3 regions of the Bradyrhizobium betae genome follow, and region 1 is predicted to be linked to each of the others. Evidence: predicted binding sites of a transcription regulator. Region 1 holds the regulator's gene; each other region holds the start of a gene.

Region 1 (6,388 bases):
TCTTCGGCGCGAGCTCCGGCGGGGTTGCGACGTTGAGCTGGAACTTGAACCGCTCGGCGGCATGAGCCCACGAGGCCAGAACGTTGTTGTCGTCGCCGGTCCAGGCCACCGTCCTGCCCTCGATCGAGCCGCGATGCTCCTCAAAGGTCATCAGGTCGGCCATCACCTGGCAAGGATGCGACCGGCGCGTCAGGCCGTTGATGACGGGCACCGTCGCATATTCGGCAAGCTCGAGCAGCGCATCGTGGTTGAGGATGCGGATCATGATGGCGTCGACATAGCGCGACAGCACGCGCGCGGTATCGGCGATGGTCTCGCCACGGCCGAGCTGCATCTCGGCACCGGTGAGCATGATGGGCTCGCCGCCGAGCTGGCGCATGGCGACATCGAACGACACGCGGGTGCGGGTCGAGGGACGCTCGAAGATCATCGCCAGGGTCTTGCCTTCGAGCGGCCTGACCGGCTGATGCGCCTTCTGCTTCGCCTTCATGGCGGAGGATGCGGCGAGCATGCTCTTGAGTTCCGACAGCGGCAGCTCGTTGATATCGAGGAAGTGCTTCGGGGACTTGCTCATCAGCTTGCCGCCCGCTTGGTCTGACTGGACGAGATTGCGGCGCAGGCGCGCTCGAGCCGCCCGACGCTGTCCTCGATTTCGGCTTCGGTGACGATCAAGGGCGGCAGGAACCGCACGACATTGTCGCCGGCGCCGACCGTGAGCAGTTTTTCGTTCCGCAACGCCGCGACGAGATCGCCGGATGGCACCACGGCCTTGATGCCGATCAGCAGGCCCTCGCCGCGCACTTCGCTGACCACGTCGGGATGGCGGTCGATCACGGAGGCGAGCTTCTGCTTGAGCAGCAGCGACATCTTCTGCACGTGGTCGAAGAAGCCGGGCTTGAGCATGACGTCGAGCACGGCGTTCGCAGCCGCGATCGCCAGCGGGTTGCCGCCGAAGGTCGAGCCGTGCGAGCCGGGGCCCATGCCGGACGCCGCGTCCGCGGTCGCCAGCACCGCGCCGATCGGGAAGCCGCCGCCGAGCGCCTTGGCCAGCGACATCACGTCGGGTGTGACGCCGGTGCGGCGATGCGCGAACAGATCGCCGGTGCGGCCCATGCCGGTCTGCACCTCGTCGAACGCCAGCAGCAGCCCCTTGTCGTCGCAGACCTGGCGCAACGCCCTCAGGAACGCGGGCGTCGCCGAACGCACGCCGCCCTCGCCCTGGATCGGCTCGATCAGGATACCGGCGGTCTGCGGACCGATCGCCTTCTTGACGGCTTCGATGTCGCCGTGCGGGACCTGGTCGAAACCGTCCATCGGCGGGCCGAAGCCTTCGAGATATTTTGCCGATCCGGTCGCCGCCAGCGTCGCCAGCGTGCGGCCGTGGAAGGCGCCTTCGAAGGTGATGATGCGATAGCGCTCCGGATGCCCCTTGGAGAAGTGATGATGGCGGACCAGCTTGATCACACCCTCCAGCGCCTCGGCGCCGGAATTGCAGAAGAACACGAAGTCCGCGAAACTCTCGCTGCACAGACGCGCGGCGAGCTTCTCGCCGTCCGGGCTCTGGAACAGGTTCGACATGTGCCAGAGTTTCGTCGCCTGCTCCTGCAACGCCTTGACCAGCGCGGGATGGGCATGGCCGAGCGCATTCACCGCCACGCCCGAGGTGAAATCGAGATAGCGCTCGCCATTGGTCGCGATCAGCCAGCAGCCTTCGCCGCGCTCGAAACCGAGGTCGGACCTGGCGAAAACGGGGAGCAAATGCGGCGCTGCGCTGTTAGTCATGACGGTCACTTGAATGTTGCGGACGATGAGCGTGCATTACGCAACGCACCATTCACCGGCCCGGAAAACGAAACATGCCGCCTTTTAAGGGCGGCACGCGGGACTATCTTATGCCCCGTGAAACGGGTGTCAATGCCGCCTGGAAAGCCTCGCGAAACGATGAATCCGTAGTCTTGCGGTGGCGATCTTGCGTGTTTTCGCGACGGAACATGTGGAAGCGAGTCGGCGGACTCTTGCGCGTGAGTCACGCCATATTGTAGCGTTTGGCTTGTCAGATACGACATCTCGTGCGGCAGTTCTGATCTCTAAGTCCTCATGTACCGGCGTAAACGTTCGGGCGGCTCTCGATGCCCGGCGAGCCTTAAGGGATTCTGACGGCACGGGTTTTTCGAGGCTTAGGCATTCGCTGTGCAGCCCCAGGATGGCAGGCGCGCGGCGAAGGAAAGGGTGCAATGACGGTTTTGACCTGGTCGGATGATCGCGTCGAGCAACTGAAGAAGCTCTGGGAGGCCGGGTTGTCGGCCAGCCAGATCGCGGCAGAGCTCGGTAATGTCACCCGCAACGCCGTGATCGGCAAGGTGCACAGGCTCGGCCTGTCCGGCCGCGCCAAGAGCCCTTCATCCGCTGCGCCGCGGCCGCGCAAGGCGCGTCCCGCCCAGCACATGATGCGGGTGAGCCGGCCCATCGCACGCGGCAACACCGCGCTGGCTCAGGCCTTCGAGGTCGAGGTCGAGGCCGAACCTGTTACCTACGACAACGTGGTGCCGATGAGCCAGCGGCTGTCGCTGCTGGAGCTCAACGAGGCGACCTGCCACTGGCCGGTCGGCGATCCCTCGAGCCCGGACTTCTTCTTCTGCGGCGGCAAGGCGCTCTCCGGCCTGCCCTATTGCGCCCAGCACTCGCGGGTTGCGTATCAGCCGGCAGCGGATCGCCGGCGCGCGCCGGCCAAGCCAGGTCCGCGCTGAGTTAGCGGAATTCTCTGATTGCCAAGACGGGTGCCGTCACACGATGACGGCTCCAGATACTCGGTGTCATCCCCGCGGACGTGGGGATCCATAACCACAGGGCGCAGTTGTTGCGAGCGATGGTTACTCCGAGTCTTCGCCAAACCACATCCTGTGGTTATGGATCCCGGGCTCGCGCTACGCGCGCCCCGGGATGACAGCGGAGATTGCTGCCGCAGCTACCAAGCAACAGCCTTTAAATCACCTTACGTCTGCTCCGCCTTCGCAAACCGATCGTCGAGCGCATAGCCGGCGCCGCGGACGGTGCGGATCGGGTCCTGCTCGCGGCCGAGATTGAGCAGCTTGCGCAGGCGGCCGATATGCACGTCGACGGTGCGTTCATCGATGTAGATGTCGCGGCCCCAGACGCTGTCGAGCAGCTGCTCGCGCGAGAACACGCGGCCGGGATGCTCCAGGAAGAACTCCAGCAGGCGATATTCGGTCGGGCCGAGGTCGATCGGACGGCCCGAGCGCGCCACGCGGCGCTTGTCGCGATCAAGCTCGATGTCGCCGTAGGCCAGCACGGTGGCGAGCCGCTCCGGACTGGCGCGGCGCAGCAGGCCCTTCACGCGCGCCAGCAGCTCCGGCACCGAGAACGGCTTGACGATGTAGTCGTCCGCGCCGGTCGCAAGTCCCCGCACCCGCTCGCTCTCCTCGCCGCGCGCGGTGAGCATGATGATCGGCAGCTGCTTGGTCTCCGGCCTGGTGCGAAGCCGCCGGCACAATTCGATGCCGGACAGCCCCGGCAGCATCCAGTCGAGCACGATCAGGTCGGGGATGTGCTCCTTGAGACGGGTGTCGGCGTCGTCGCCGCGCATCACCGTCTCGACGTCATAGCCGTCGCCTTCGAGGTTGTAGCGAAGCAGCTCGGTGAGAGCTTCCTCGTCTTCAACCACCATAATGCGTGCGCCCATCGGGTCGTCGCTCCTCAAGTCGTCAGGTATTCGGGATTGTCGTGGCGAAGGTCGTCATGTCGCCCTTCGGCCGCTTGTCGGTGATCGCCTGACCTTCGATCATGTAGAACACGGTCTCGGCGATGTTGGTGGCGTGATCGCCGATGCGCTCGATGTTCTTGGCGCAGAACATCAGATGGATGCAGAACGAGATGTTGCGCGGATCCTCCATCATGTAGGTCAGGAGCTCGCGGAACAGCGAGGTGCAGATGGCATCGACTTCCTCGTCGCCCTTCCACACCGCCATCGCCGCCGGCAGATCGTGCGCGGCATAGGCGTCCAGCACCGACTTGACCTGCTGCTGCACGAGGTCGGTCATGTGCTCGAGACCGCGGAACAGCTTGAGCGGATGGAAATCCGTCTCCAGCGCCGCGACGCGCTTGCCCATGTTCTTGGCGAGGTCGCCGATGCGCTCGAGATCGGTCGCGACGCGCATCGCGCCGACGATCTCGCGCAAATCGACCGCCATCGGCTGGCGGCGCGCGATTGTGAGCACGGCGCGCTCCTCGATCTTCTTCTGCAGTGCGTCGAGCTCGGCGTCGATGGTGACGACGCGCTGACCAAGCGCGACGTCGCGGCGGATCAGCGCGTCGACGGAATCGACGATCATGCGCTCGGCGATGCCGCCCATTTCCGCGACCAGCCGGGTGAGTTCCTGCAGGTCGGTGTCGAAGGCCTTTGCGGTATGTTCAGTACCCATGTCCCGTCTCCTCAGCCGAACCGGCCGGTGATGTAATCCTGGGTGCGCCGATCGGTCGGCGACGTGAAGATCTTGCTGGTGTCGTCGAACTCGATCAATTCGCCGAGATACATGAAGGCGGTCTTGTCGGAGACGCGCGCCGCCTGCTGCATGTTGTGGGTGACGATCGCGATCGTGTAGTTCTCGGACAGCTCCTGGATCAGCTCCTCGACCTTGGCGGTCGAGATCGGATCGAGCGCCGAGCACGGCTCGTCGAACAGGATCACTTCGGGCCGCACCGCGACGGTGCGGGCGATGCACAGACGCTGCTGCTGGCCGCCGGAGAGCGACAGGCCCGACGCGTTGAGCTTGTCCTTGACCTCGTTCCAAAGCGCGCCGCCGCGCAGCGCCTTCTCGACGCGGTCGTCCATCTCGGACTTCGAGATCTTCTCGTAGAGACGGATGCCGAAGGCGATGTTCTCGTAGATCGTCATCGGGAACGGCGTCGGCTTCTGGAACACCATGCCGACGCGAGCGCGCAGCAGGTTGAGATCGAGCCTGGGGTCGAGGATATTGGTCTGGTCGAGCATGAGCTGGCCGCTGGCGCGCTGGCCCGGATAGAGGTCGTACATCCGGTTGAAGATGCGCAGCAGGGTCGACTTGCCGCAGCCCGACGGGCCGATGAACGCCGTGACGCGGTTGGTGCCGAGCGCCAGGTTGATGTTCTTCAGCGCGTGGTGCTCCCCGTAATAGAAGTTCAGGTTGCGCACCGTCACCTTGGCGGGGGCCTCGGGCAGCACCGACGCCTGGGGCAAGCCACCGGCCGCGCTCATCGATACGGAAAGCTCACTCATTTTGCGGTCCTCTCGGCGCCAAGGATGCGCGCGCCAATATTCAGGGCAAGAACGGTCAGGGTGATGAGCAGCGCGCCGCTCCAGGCGAGCTGCTTCCAATAGGCGTAGGGGCTCTGCACGAAGTTGTTGATCGTGACCGGCAGGTTCGCCATCGTCTTGTTCAGGCTGAGGCTGAAGAACTGGTTCGACAGCGCGGTGAACAGCAGCGGCGCGGTCTCGCCGGCGACGCGGGCGGTCGCGAGCAGCACGCCGGTGATGAGGCCGGAGCGGGCAGCACGATAAGCGATGCGTTTGATCACCAGCGAGCGCGGCAGACCGAGCGCGGAGGCCGCCTCGCGCAGCGCGTTCGGCACCAGCAGCAGCATGTCCTCGGTCGTGCGCAGCACCACCGGGATGACGATGACCGCCAGCGCGAGCGCGCCCGCGATCGCCGAGAAGCCGCGCATCGGCACCACCACCGCGCCGTAGATGAACAGGCCGATGATGATCGAGGGCGCCGAGAGCAGGATGTCGTTGATGAAGCGGATCACCGAGGTCAGGCGATCGTTGCGGCCGTATTCGGCGAGGTAGGTGCCGGCGAACATGCCGAGCGGCGCACCGATGCCGACGCCGATCACGGTCATGATCAGCGAGCCGACGATGGCGTTGAGCAGACCGCCTTCGTTCGAGCCGGGCGGCGGCGTGTTCTCGGTGAACAACTGGACGTTCAGGCCGGCAAGGCCGTTGTACAGCAGCGTGATCAGGATCAGCGCGAGCCAGGTGACGCCGAAGGCGGCGGCTGCGAAGCAGAGGCCGCGGATGACGAAGTCCTTGCGGCGGCGGCGTGAATAGATCGGATTCATGGCGCTAGTTCCCCGCCTTCTTTTCCAGCCGCATCAGCATCAGCCGCGCTCCCGCGAGCACGAAGAACGTCAGCACGAACAGCAGCAGGCCGAGCAGGATCAGGCCGGACTGGTGCAGGCCGTCGCTCTCGGCGAATTCGGATGCGATCGCCGCCGAGATCGTGGTGCCCGGCGCGAAGATCGACGAGGAGATCCGGAACGAATTGCCGATGATGAAGGTCACCGCCATGGTCTCGCCGAGCGCACGGCCCAGCGCCAGCATGACGCCGCCGAT
Region 2 (6,388 bases), 2.9 Mb from region 1:
GGCAAGGACAAGCGGAAAATCGTCGTCGCGCTGCGGATGCTGGACATGCGTCGCCCGATGGACAACGGCCATTCGATCGACCACCGGCTGCTCGGACTGTTCGTGAAATCGGTCTCGGTCAACGGCGTGCCGGTGTTCACTCCGGCGGGCGCTGCGCCTTGATGGCCTTGCGCAGCGCCATCAGCGTCTGGAGATTTTGAGCGTCCGTATGGATGCGGCCGCCATTGCCTTGATGCAGCCGCCGACGGACGACGATGTCGTCGACATGCGCGGTTTTGAGCCCGCTCTGCTTGGCGCGGCCGAGCCAGGCGATGAAGAAGGTCGCGGGCAGCGTCTCGTCGAACGCGCCGATCCGCATCAAGGCGGCGCGCCGGATCAGCATGCATTGCTTCAGCTCGCCCGGCATGATCTCGACGGCCGGTGCGAGGCGCGCGCGCTGCTGCTCCGGCACGTCGGGGCTGACGAATTGCTGCACCTTGCCGAACACGGCGTCGAGCGCGCTGTCGCGTTCGAGCAGCGCCAGTTGAAGCTCCTGCTTGCGCGCCGTCCAGAGATCGTCCGCATCGCAGAAGCCGATCAGCTCGCCGCGCGCCAGCGCGAGGCCCTTGTTGACGGCGACGGACTGGCCGCTGTTTCCTTGCGTGAGCGCGACGATGCGGTCGCCGAAGCGGTCGAGAACGCCGCGCGTGCCGTCGGTCGATCCGTCGTCGATGACGATGACCTCGCCCGGCGGGACCGTCTGGTCGAGCACGCTTTCGATCGCCTCGGCGATGTAGGCTTGCGCGTTGTAGGCGGCGATGACGACGGAGACGCGCATGCGGCCTCAGAGCTGGTCGAGCTGGCGGGCAAAGGCCGCGGGAATCTCCATCGGCGCGGTGCCGGTGTCGGCGAAGAACACCGGCGCGAGTCCAGCGATCTTCGCGACCTTGTCGGCGATCTCGTTCGGCCATCCCGGCAGTTCATAGGCCGTGGTCGGCAGCAGCGCACGAAACGCATCCGATTGCCTGGCCGCGGTAAATTCGGGCGTCGCAGCGCCGCGCCGGCGCGGGATGAAGGTCGCGCGCAAGCTGCCGCCGCCGATGCGCTCGCCGAGATCGGCGAGGCTGAGCTCATGACGCGGCTCGCCGTTGAAGTCGGAGACCGCGGTGGTCTTGCCGATGAAGTCCTGAAACGTATCGATCAGGGCGGGGCGCAGCCGCGCCGAGCAGAACAGCGGTTCGATCCGGCCGGTCGCGCTGTTGACCGCGACGAAGTCGTCGCCCGCGTAAAGCCAGCCGGCCTTGGCGCAGGCCAGCGCCGCGGTGGTCTTGCCGCTATGGCCTTCGCCGGCGAGCAGCGTGAAGCCTGCGTCGCCGCCGACGGCCGCGGCATGGACCGCGCACCAGGGCGTCTCATGCATCATGGCATGGATCAGCGAGATCGCGGGACGGCTACGGATCCAGGGCGGCGCCTCGCCCTTCGGCAGCCAGGCGATGCCGCGCTTTGCCGCAAGGTCGACCGCGTACAGCACGGGGATGACGGCCGGCTGCCAAACCGAATAGATGCCGTCCTCGATCAAGAGACGCGGTTTCTCGGCGGCCTCCGGCACCAGCGCGGAGAGATCATGATGATCAGCGGTGATGAAGCGCAGCTCGAGATCGACATGACCCGGCGTGCTCTGGATATAGGCCGGCAGGAACATGCCGGCCAATTCCTGTGATGCAAATCCGAGGCGCAAGCCGAACGGGCCGCAGCGCGCGTGCGCCTCGATCGGCTCCGATGGCCTGGCGAAGATCTTCGCGATCTCCTGCCGGATGAAGCCGCTAGCTTTCATCTAGTTTTCTTAGGTCTCGCGCAGCGGCCAGCCTTGCTCGCCGGCGTCATGCACGGGGTCCATCAGCAACAGCTCCCGCAGATTGTCGAAGCGCTGGAATTCCGGGGCGACGAATGCGCCCGCCAGCACCGGAGACCAAGTCTCCATGGCGGTCTCGCTGCGCGCCTCGGGGGTGCCCTCGGCGATGAGGCCCTCCGCCAGCATGCTGTCGACGAAGGCCTGCACCTGTTGCGTGATGGAGGGCACATCGCCGCCGGTCGCCGCGGCGAGGGCGCCTGCAATTTCCTCAACCGTTCGGTTGATCTTGAGGCCGAGCCAGATTTGCGCGGCGCTGCCGTCGAGGTTGTAATAGACGCCGTTCTGATAGTTGGCGAGCACCACTTCACTATCAAATTGCTGGCTGATCAGCAGCGGCACCGACGTGGTGAGAGCCATGACTTACTCGGTACTTGGTTCATTTCCAGTGGCTGGACGCTAGCACAGGCGAGCGGCGGCGCAACCTGCGCCCGGCGTCAATTCCGGGCCGTCACTTGGCACCAAAGGCCTTGAAGGTGATGATGGTGAGCGTGTCCTGGATGCCCGGCAGCACCTGCACCTTCTCGTTGACGAAATGGCCGATGTCGGTGTCGTTGGGGACGTAGAACTTCACCAGCAGGTCGTAATGGCCGGCAGTGGAGTAGATCTCGGAGGCGATCTCGGCTTCGGCGAGCGCATTGGCGACCGCATAGGACTGGCCGAGCTTGCATTTGATCTGGACGAAGAAAGGAACCATTGTAGTCACTCCGAAGGCATATCTGGCCGCTAATAGGCCAAAACCGGCCGGATTTAGCAAGCGAACTTGCTGGCAGCCTTGTCGCCCCTGGGTCTGCGCGCTAGGACGGATCATGGCCCCGAACACGCGGAAAATCGCCCCATGACGACGCCTGTGGCCCTCACCATCGCCGGCTCCGATTCGAGCGGCGGCGCCGGCATCCAGGCTGACCTGAAGACCTTTGCCGCGCTCGGCGTCTATGGCGCGTCCGCCATCACGGCGCTGACGGCGCAGAACACGCGGGGCGTGACCGGCATTCACGCGGTGCCGGCGGAGTTCGTCACCGCGCAGATCGACGCGGTGTTCTCCGATCTCGAGGTCGGCGCGGTGAAGATCGGCATGGTGGCGCAGGCCGCCAGCATCGATGCGATCGCGGCCGCGCTGTCGCGCTGGACGCCCCGCCACATCGTGCTCGATCCCGTGATGGTCGCAACCTCAGGCGACCGCCTGCTGGCGTCGGAGGCCGTCGACGCGCTGCGCAAGAAGCTGATGCCGCTGGCCTCGGTGATCACGCCCAATCTGCCGGAAGCCGCTGCTCTGCTCGACGAGCCGATTGCGACCAGCGAGGCCGGGATCGAGAGCCAGGGGCGCCGCCTGCTCGCGCTCGGCTGCCGTGCGGTGCTGATCAAGGGCGGGCACGGCGAGGGCGCCGAGAGCATCGACTATCTCGTCGACGCGGAGACGACGATCGTGCTTGCCGCGCCGCGCGTCGCCACCCGAAACACCCATGGCACGGGGTGTTCACTGTCCTCGGCCGTCGCGGCGGAGCTTGCCAGGGGCGAGGACCTCGAGCGCGCCGTGCGCAACGCCAAGGCCTGGATCAGCGCGGCGATTGCGGCCGCCGATCGCTTCAGCGTCGGTCACGGCCACGGGCCGATCCATCATTTCCACAAGTTTTACTGACGCCGGCTTCGCGCGGTGTGGCGGCTACCGCCGTTAACCAACATGGCCGTGGCTCCCGAGCTCTTGCGGACGATCATTGCCGCTTCATGTCGCCTGATTGTCGCATGCGACTGATATTCGCAGGACGGGCGAGGCGAGGTTTGATTCGTATCTGAGGGTGCCTCAAAGGTTCAATGGTCATCCCCCTGTCACGGGATATTGTTACAGGCTGTCGCATGGGAAGTTACGATATGAGTGACGAGAGCCCTGAAAGGCGCTTTCGCACCTTGTTCATCTCCGACGTTCATCTCGGAGCCCGCGGTTCTCAGGCCGACCTTTTGCTGGACTTCCTGCGCTATCACGACGCCGATACGATCTATCTCGTCGGCGACATCGTCGATGGCTGGGCGCTGAAATCGAGCTGGCACTGGCCGCAATCGCATAACGACCTCGTCCAGAAGCTGCTGCGCAAGGCGCGCAAGGGCGCCAAGGTCATCTACATCCCCGGCAATCACGACGAATTCCTGCGCAATTATTACGGCACGCATTTCGGCGGCATCGACGTCGTCGAGAACACCGTCCACACCGGCCCGGACGGCAAGCGCTACCTCGTCATCCACGGCGACATCTTCGACCTCGTGGTGCAGAACGCGCGCTGGCTCGCCCATCTCGGCGACAAGGCCTACGACTTCGCGATCCAGATGAATCGCTTCGTCAATTTCTTCCGGCGCATGTTCAAGGTGCCCTATTGGTCGCTGTCGCAATGGGCCAAGCAGAAGGTCAAGAACGCGGTCAACTATATTGGCGCGTTCGAGCAGGCGCTCGCGGCCGAAGCGCGCCGCCACGACGCCGACGGGGTGATCTGCGGCCACATCCACTACGCCGTCATCCGCGACGAGGCCGGCATCCGCTACATGAATTGCGGTGACTGGGTGGAGAGCTGCACCGCGCTGGTCGAGCATGACGACGGCCATTTCGAGATCATCACCTGGGCGGATCACGCGCAAAAGCCTGCGGCCGTTCCGCAGGTAGCAGCCAGAGCTGCATGACAGAGGCCGCCTGATGCGCATCCTGGTCGCGACCGACGCCTGGCACCCGCAAGTCAACGGTGTGGTTCGGACGCTGACCAAGCTTGCTGATGCGGCCAAGGGGCTCGGCGTCGAATTCACGTTCCTGACGCCGCAATCGTTCCGCACCTTTGCGATGCCGAGCTATCGCGACGTGCGGCTCGCGATGCCGCGGCCGGCGCGAATCGCAGCGCTGATCGAGGAAGCGCGCCCCGACAGCATCCATATCGCGACCGAGGGGCCGATCGGCCTGATGGTCCGCCGCTATTGCCGCCAGCGCAAGCTGCCGTTCACGACCAGCTTCCATACGCGTTTCCCCGAATATATCCGCGCCAGGGTGCCGGTTCCGGAATCCCTGATCTGGCGCGCGTTGCGTCGATTCCATGCGCCCAGCCGCGCGGTGATGGCGGCAACGCCGGCGCTCGCCCGCGAGCTTGGCGAGCGCGGCTTTGCCAATGTCGTGCTGTGGCCGCGCGGCGTGGACACTCACTTGTTCCACCCCCGCGCCATCGATCTCTGCTTTCCTGCACCGGTGTTCCTCTCGGTCGGCCGCGTCGCGGTGGAAAAGAATCTCGAGGCGTTCCTCGATCTCGACCTGCCGGGCACCAAGGTCATCGTCGGCGACGGCCCGGCGCGCGCCGCGCTGGAGGAAGCCTATCCGGAGGCGATCTTCCTCGGGCAGAAGCACGGCGAGGAGCTGGCGGACATCTACGCGGCGGCCGACGTGTTCGTGTTTCCAAGCAAGACCGACACCTTCGGCCTGGTCCTGCTGGAAGCGCTCGCGAGCGGCCTGCCGGTGGCGGCCTTCCCGGTCAAGGGCCCCCGCGACGTGATCGGTGATGCGCCGGTCGGGGCGCTGGATCACGATCTGCGCAACGCCTGCTTCGCGGCGCTCGACGTCTCCCGGCAGGACTGCGTCGAATTCGCCTCCAATTACACCTGGGAGGCCTCGGCCAGGGCGTTTGTCGATAGCATCAAGGCGGTGGGCGCCGTCCTGCCCGGCGGGAGCGGCGGGGAACAGCCACGCTTCGTCGCCTGAGGGGCCGATTCCCGTCGCGGATGTGTCTTCCCAGCCGTCATTGGCCGGGATACAAATTGCTGATGACAGAACAGCCTCTTCCGGTCAGCTCTGCTGACATCGATGCCGCAGCGCGCGTGATCGCGCCTTTTGCCATCCGCACCCCGCTGCTGTCGTTTCCCGTGCTCAACGAGCGCGTCGGCGCCAAGGTCTTCCTGAAGCCGGAGATGCTCCAGCGCACCGGCTCCTTCAAGTTCCGCGGCGCCTTCAACAAGGTCGCCTCGATCCCGCAGGACAAGCGCGCCGGCGGTGTCGTGGCGTTCTCCTCCGGCAACCATGCCCAGGGCGTGGCGGCGGCGGCGAAGATCCTCGACATGCAGGCCACCATCGTGATGCCCGCGGACGCGCCGCTGTCGAAGCGCGAGCGCACCAAGTCCTACGGCGCCGAGGTCGTGCTGTACGACCGCTACAATGACGACCGCGAGGCGATCTCGCGCGGGATCGCCGAGAAGCGCGGCGCGACGCTGGTCAGGCCCTATGACGATCCCTTCGTGATCGCGGGGCAGGGCACCGCCGGCCGCGAGATCGCGGAGGACATGGCGGCGCTCGGCCTCAGCCCCGACATCGTGGTGGCCCCGGCCTCCGGCGGCGGCCTGATCGCGGGTGTCGCAACTGCGGTGAAGGCGCGCTATCCGCTGGCCGAAATCGTGGTGGCCGAGCCCGAGGCGTTCGACGATCACGGACTGTCGCTGACCGCAGGCCATCGCGAGCCGCATGCGCCCGCGGGCCGCACCATC
Region 3 (6,388 bases), 2.5 Mb from region 1:
GCGCGCCTCACCACCGATATTCGAAGCCGACCGTGCCCTGGTGCGATGTCAGCTCGTTGCGGAACTTGCCGTCGTAATTGACGTAGAGCCGCGCGGTGCTGGTGAGGCTGAGCGAGGCCGAGGCGCCGGCATCCATGCCGTAACGGCTCTCGCCGATGCCGGGCACGACGATGTTCTGGGTGCCGAGGCTGACCTGCACCGATCCCAAATTCTGATAAAAATTGTCGACGAACTTGCCGTAGGCTGACAGGTCCAAAATCTTCCGGTCGAAGATGAAATAGCGCCCGATCTCGGCGCCGATCATGACGCGCGCGCGCGACAGCGCGGTGGAGCCGACGTTGAGCGGATCGAGCCCTCCCGCCTCCTGGAACGCGGCGCTGGTGGCGCGCACATATTCGAGCGCGCCCTTGGGCACGATGCGCATCTGGTCCCGGGTCCAGTAATAGCTGATCTCGGTCAGCGCGCCGTCGACGGCGGCGCGATAGCCGGCGGTCGCAAGGCCAAGGCCGGTGTCGCGGCTGGAGCGGACCTTGCCGAAACCGTGCACCACCGCGAACGCCCAGGTCCAGGGGCCCTTGTCGACCGAGCCGCTGAAGCCGAGTTGCGTCAGGTCGAGCGTTGCCGACTGGAGCGCCAGCGGCACGTCGATGTCGGTATGGCTCTGGTCGACGGAGAAGCCGAGATTGACGCCAGGGGCGACCCGCGCGCCAAAGCCGGCGACGCCTCCGAATGTCCTGCGCTTGTCGCCGACGAAATCGCCCTGCGCATCGGTCCGGACCGAGATGCCATAGCCTTCGAACCAGGTGCGGTAGCGCGGATCTTCCGTGGTCGCGGACGCACCGCCGCCGCCGGGATTGGTGCGGAATGCCCGGTTGACGCCGCCAGAGGCCTGGTTACCGAGCCGCTCCAGGAAATTCGAGCCGAGATTGAGCGCGCTGTTGCCGGCGGATTGGTCGTAATTGGTCGAGGTCGGCACCGGCGTCGGCGATGCTGTCGGCGTCGGGGTCGGCGTGGGAGTCGGGCTCTGCGCGAAGCCGGGTGTCGCCGCGCACATCGTCACGACGAACGCGACAGCCGTCATGATCCGGCGGGCGCGGTCCAGCCCGGTCGTCTGCCGTGTCCCGGAGGGCTGCGAGGTGCAGCGCATGACGATGAATCCCGAAGCAAAATGGCGGCGCGCAAAAATGCAACACGATGCTGCGGCACCCTGCTGCGATTTGTGCCGAACTGCCACTAAGGGTCAACCTGCGGGCATGTCATCGCCGAGGCTATTGCCCTGATTGTGGTTCCGCGGCCACAGGTCGTAATTTGCGCGCGGTGACATCCGAGCCGGTCTTGAAATCCGCACGCGGCTTGCTAACGCGCGCTTTTCATGTTGCAATATTGAACACAATCGGAATTGGCCGCTCGGCTGTGCGTTTCGCGACATTGAGACTCGAACAGACTTCCGGAAGCCCGTTTGTGGCGTGGCACGCGAAAAGCGGCCGCGTCGTTTTTGTATCCAGCGGAGGAGACTGAGGATGCCGCAAAAGGGCACCGTCAAATGGTTCAACCCGACCAAGGGCTATGGGTTCATCAAGCCGAACGGCAGCGACAAGGACGTGTTCGTCCACATCTCCGCCGTCGAACGGGCCGGACTCTCGACCCTCAACGAAAACCAGGTGGTTGAATACGACCTCGTGGAGAACCGCGGCAAAGCCTCCGCGGAAAACCTCAAGGTCTCCTGACTTCTCTCACGCCTGACAAACGAGAGATCATGACGTTGCCCCCGGCTCTGCCGGGGGATTTTGTTTGAGGCGGCGAAACGTGACGGCGCCTTCAGCCGACCACCGGCGCAACCAGAAAATTTTCCGACGCCGCGCTGCCCGCCGTCTTGCAGACATCGCCCTCGATCCGGACCTTGCCGGTCGCCAGCAGCCGCAGCGCCTCGGGATAGATGCGGTGCTCGACTTCGAGGATGCGCTCCGACAGCGTATCCCCGGTGTCGTGATCGCCGACGGGGACCGCGCCCTGCATCACGATCGGGCCGGCATCGGTCTCGGGGATGACGAAGTGCACTGTCGCGCCAGACAGTTTGACGCCGGCGCGCAGGGCCTGGCCGTGCGGGTCCAAACCGGGGAACGACGGCAGCAGCGACGGGTGGATGTTGAGCATCCGCCCGTACCAGGCTCTGGTGAACTCGGCCGTGAACAGACGCATGAAGCCGCCCAGACAAATCAGCTCGATGCCGTGCTGGTCGAGGGCTGCCTGCAGCAACTTCTCGAAACCGGCGCGGTCCTTGCCGAACGGCTTGCTCTCGATCACCAGCGTGTTGACGCCGGCCGCCCTCGCCCGTTCGAGCCCGGGCGCATCGGCCTTGTTCGAGATGACGAGCGAGATCTCCGCCGGAAAATCCGCAGCAGCGGCGGCCCTGATCAGGGCGGACATGTTGGAGCCGCGGCCCGAAATCAGGATGGCGACGCGGCGCTTCATCACAGCGCCAGATCGAGGTGGCCGTTATAGACGACGCGGTGCTCGCCCTCGGCCGGGATCACGGTGCCGAGCTGCGCCACGGTCTCGCCGGCATCGGTGAAGACCCGCACGACCTCGTCGACCTTGTCCGGCTCGACGATCGCGATCATGCCGATACCGCAGTTGAAGGTGCGCAACAGTTCGAGTTCCGCAATGCCGCCCTGCGCGGCCAGCCATTTGAACACCGGCAGCACCGGCAGGCGCGCAAGGTCGATGCCGACGCCGAGATGGTTCGGCAGCACGCGCGGAATGTTGTCGGTGAAGCCGCCGCCGGTGATGTGGGCGAGCCCCTTCACCGCGCCGGTCTCGCGGATCGCGCGCAGGCAGGATTTGACATAGAGCCTGGTCGGCGTCAGCAGCGCGCCGCCGAGCGTCATGACCGGCGCGAACGGCGCCTGCGCCTCGAAGCCGAGGCCCGACTGCTCGACGATCTTGCGCACCAGCGAGAAGCCGTTGGAGTGCACGCCCGACGAGGCGAGGCCGATCACGGCATCGCCCGCGGCGATGTTCTTGCGCGGCAGCAGCGTGCCGCGCTCGGCGGCGCCGACGGCAAAGCCGCCGAGGTCGTAGTCGCCATCCTTGTAGAGGCCGGGCATCTCGGCGGTCTCGCCGCCGATCAGCGCGCAGCCGGATTCGCGGCAGCCTTCGGCAACGCCGGCGACGATCGAGGCGGTCGCCTCCGGGTCGAGCTTGCCGCAGGCAAAATAGTCCAGGAAGAACAGCGGCTCGGCGCCCTGCACCACAAGGTCGTTGACGCTCATGGCGACGAGGTCGATGCCGATCCCGCCATGCAGGCCGGTCTCGATCGCGATCTTCACCTTGGTGCCGACGCCGTCGGTGGCGGCGACGAGGACGGGGTCCTTGAATCCGGCCGCCTTGAGGTCGAACAGGCCGCCGAAACCGCCGATCTCGGCGTCGGCGCCGGGCCGTGCGGTGGCGCGCACCATCGGCTTGATCAGGTCGACCAGGCGGTTGCCCGCATCGATATCGACGCCTGAATCGGCGTAAGTGAGGCCGTTTTTGCGGTCGGTCATGCCCGATTTCCAGTGGGTTTGCGGCTGGTTACGTCGAATTCCGGGGACGCGCAATGGCTCGCATGGCGCCCCGCCCTATACTATGTAGATATCAACCGGTTCAGCCTCACCAAGAGGCGGGATTCGAGGTCAGGCCGGGTGCCGGGAAGCGCCGTGTGAGTATTCCGAATATCATTACCCTGGGCCGCATCATGCTGGTCCCGATCATCGTCTGGGCCATCGTGTCGAGCCAAATGGAAGTGGCGTTCGCCGTGTTCCTCATCGCCGGCATCAGCGATGCCGTCGACGGGTTCCTGGCCAAGCGCTTCAACATGACGAGCGAGCTCGGCGCCCTGCTCGACCCGCTCGCCGACAAGGCGCTGCTGGTCTCGATCTACCTGGCGCTGGGCATCTGGGGCGACATCCCGCGCTGGATCGTCATCCTGGTGGTGTCTCGCGACATCATGATCGTCACCGCGGTGATCGTCTCCTGGCTGTTCGACAAGCCGGTCGAGATGAAGCCCTCGAAAGTGTCGAAGCTCAACACCGCAGCCCAGGTGGCCTATGCGGCCCTGGTGCTGGCCGCCCTCGCCTTCGGATTCAACGCGGCGCCCTATGATATGATCCTGATGGGTCTCGTGACGGTCTTCACGCTGTCCTCGGTGTCGCTGTACCTCGTCGAGTGGTTGCGGCACATGAGCACGATCGACGCCAAGTAAAGCGATCGAAGCCAAATGAGCCGGGAGGCGGCCCCGCAAAAGGCCAACTCCCGCTCGATACGTCCAGTCTCTAAAAACCAAGCCGGCGCGCCGGCACGGAGCACAGCAAGCGTGGCAGGCCGCGTTCACCCCCGACAATTGGCGTTCTCGCTTCCGCATGCGGAGAGCCTCAGCCGGGACAATTTCCTCGAAGGCCCGGCCAACGCCGCCGGTCTTGCCCTCGTCGATGCCTGGCACGAATGGCCGAACCGGATCATGTGGCTGGCCGGCCCGGAAGGAAGCGGCAAGAGCCATCTCGCCGCGATCTGGGCCGAGGACGCCGGTGCCCGCTCGACCACCGCCGACGGTCTGACCGCCGAAGCCGTCCCAGGCGCGCTCGCCACCGGCGCGCTGGTGGTCGAGGATCTCAAGGCCGGAGCGTTCGACGAGCGCGCCCTGTTCCACCTGATGAACCTTGCCCGCGAGGACGGCGCCTATGTGCTCTTCACCGGACGCGAGATGCCGGCATCGCTGCAGATCGAGCTGCGCGACCTGCGCTCGCGGCTGCGCGCGGTGCCTGTCATCTCACTGCTGCCGCCCGACGACCAGCTTTTCCGCGGCCTGATCGTCAAGTTCTGCGCCGATCGCCAGCTCGCCGTGGACGAGAGCGTGGTCAGCTATCTCGCCACCCGCCTGGAACGGTCCTCGGCGGCCGCCCGGCGGGCTGTGGAACTGCTCGACAGCGAGGCCCTGCGGCTCGGCCGCCCCGTGACAAGGGCGCTGGCCGCCGAGCTGCTCCGGGACACCTGACCTGATCGTCCAACCTTATGGCCGCTTGACGCAGGCCGGCGGCGGAACATCAATGTCATCGAAACGTCATCGGACTAACACATGCTCCCGCCGGTTTTGCGCATGGATCGCAAATTGGGGCGAACTGGATGGACCGACTTCTCATGGACTCCGCGCAAACTGTTGAAAACAAAGAAAAAGCCACGGAGACCGAGAGCCTGCCGGCGATCGCGTTGAGCCCCGAACGATTCATCAATCGCGAGCTGTCCTGGCTGCATTTCAACCGCCGCGTCCTCGAGGAATCGGTCAATCCCAGCCATCCCGTGCTGGAGCGGGTGCGGTTCCTGTCGATTTCAGCGAATAACCTCGACGAGTTCTTCATGGTTCGCGTCGCAGGCATCAAGGCTCAGATCCGCGAGGGCATTGCCGAGCGCGCCCCCGACGGACTGACCCCGTCCGAGCAGCTGGCGCTGATCAACCGCACCGTCTCCGAGCTGGCCTCCGACCAGCAGGCGATCTGGGCCGCCCTGCGCGGCACGCTCGCCGACGACGGCATTGCGCTGGTCGACGGCAAGGACGTCACCAAGGCGGAGCGGACCTGGATCGAGGACTATTTCCTCAACAACGTGTTCCCACTGCTGACTCCGCTGGCGATCGACCCGGCCCACCCCTTCCCGTTCATTCCGAGCCTCGGCTTCACCATCGCGCTGCAGCTCACGCGCGCCGCCGACGGCAGGCAGATGAACGCGCTGATCCGCATGCCCGGCAAGATCGACCGCTTCATCCGTCTGCCATCCGAAGGCAAGGTGGTCCGGCTGATCTCGCTGGAACAGGCGACCGGCCTGTTCATCAACCGGCTATTCCCCGGCTACAACCTTCAGGGCCAGGGCGCCTTCCGTATCCTCCGCGACTCCGAGCTCGAAATCGAGGAAGAGGCCGAAGATCTCGTTCGCCTGTTCGAGACCGCGCTCAAGCGCCGCCGCCGCGGTTCGGTGATCCGGCTTGAGATCGACGCCAAGATGCCGGAGCAGCTGCGCAACTTCGTCCAGCACGCGCTCTCGGCCGCCGACGACGAGGTGTTCCTGGTCGACGGCGTGCTCGCCATGAACGAGCTCTCGCAGCTCACCCGCCTCGACCGACCCGACCTCGAATTCACCCCTTACGTGCCGCGCCATCCCGAGCGTGTGCGCGAGCATGGCGGCGACATCTTTGCCGCGATCCGGCAGAAGGACCTCGTCGTCCATCACCCCTACGAATCCTTCGACGTGGTGGTGCAGTTCCTGCAGCAGGCCGCGCGCGACCCTGACGTCGTCGCGATCAAGCAGACGCTCTATCGCACCTCCAACAACTCGCCGATCGTGCGCACACTCGCGGAGG

The links. Region 1 encodes PhoB, which activates phosphate uptake and scavenging genes when phosphate is short. Its sites were predicted from a motif close to TGTCATNNANCTGTCAT; they were not measured.
Region 2: F8237_RS26865 (UDP-2,3-diacylglucosamine diphosphatase) is a predicted target of PhoB. The motif match lies at 3,703-3,719, and genes of this name have one in related genera.
Region 3: F8237_RS01055 (RNA degradosome polyphosphate kinase) is a predicted target of PhoB. The motif match lies at 5,086-5,102, and genes of this name have one in related genera.

What each region holds. Positions count from the first base shown of each region.
Region 1 covers NZ_CP044543.1:2,686,282-2,692,669, forward strand. The annotation lists gene argF (ornithine carbamoyltransferase) at 1-574, opposite strand, end outside; gene F8237_RS12930 (aspartate aminotransferase family protein) at 574-1,782, opposite strand; gene F8237_RS12935 (GcrA family cell cycle regulator) at 2,235-2,747, shown strand; gene phoB (phosphate regulon transcriptional regulator PhoB) at 2,993-3,700, opposite strand; gene phoU (phosphate signaling complex protein PhoU) at 3,723-4,439, opposite strand; gene pstB (phosphate ABC transporter ATP-binding protein PstB) at 4,451-5,272, opposite strand; gene pstA (phosphate ABC transporter permease PstA) at 5,269-6,114, opposite strand; gene pstC (phosphate ABC transporter permease subunit PstC) at 6,119-6,388, opposite strand, start outside.
Region 2 covers NZ_CP044543.1:5,593,936-5,600,323, forward strand. The annotation lists gene F8237_RS26835 (nucleotidyltransferase family protein) at 1-162, shown strand, start outside; gene F8237_RS26840 (glycosyltransferase family 2 protein) at 137-817, opposite strand; gene F8237_RS26845 (hypothetical protein) at 824-1,813, opposite strand; gene F8237_RS26850 (PqqD family protein) at 1,823-2,248, opposite strand; gene F8237_RS26855 (Lrp/AsnC ligand binding domain-containing protein) at 2,340-2,585, opposite strand; gene thiD (bifunctional hydroxymethylpyrimidine kinase/phosphomethylpyrimidine kinase) at 2,727-3,527, shown strand; gene F8237_RS26865 (UDP-2,3-diacylglucosamine diphosphatase) at 3,743-4,555, shown strand; gene F8237_RS26870 (glycosyltransferase family 4 protein) at 4,569-5,612, shown strand; gene F8237_RS26875 (threonine/serine dehydratase family protein) at 5,675-6,388, shown strand, end outside.
Region 3 covers NZ_CP044543.1:206,000-212,387, forward strand. The annotation lists gene F8237_RS01020 (autotransporter outer membrane beta-barrel domain-containing protein) at 8-1,147, opposite strand; gene F8237_RS01030 (cold-shock protein) at 1,521-1,727, shown strand; gene purN (phosphoribosylglycinamide formyltransferase) at 1,819-2,472, opposite strand; gene purM (phosphoribosylformylglycinamidine cyclo-ligase) at 2,472-3,545, opposite strand; gene F8237_RS01045 (CDP-alcohol phosphatidyltransferase family protein) at 3,701-4,243, shown strand; gene F8237_RS01050 (P-loop NTPase family protein) at 4,355-5,032, shown strand; gene F8237_RS01055 (RNA degradosome polyphosphate kinase) at 5,176-6,388, shown strand, end outside.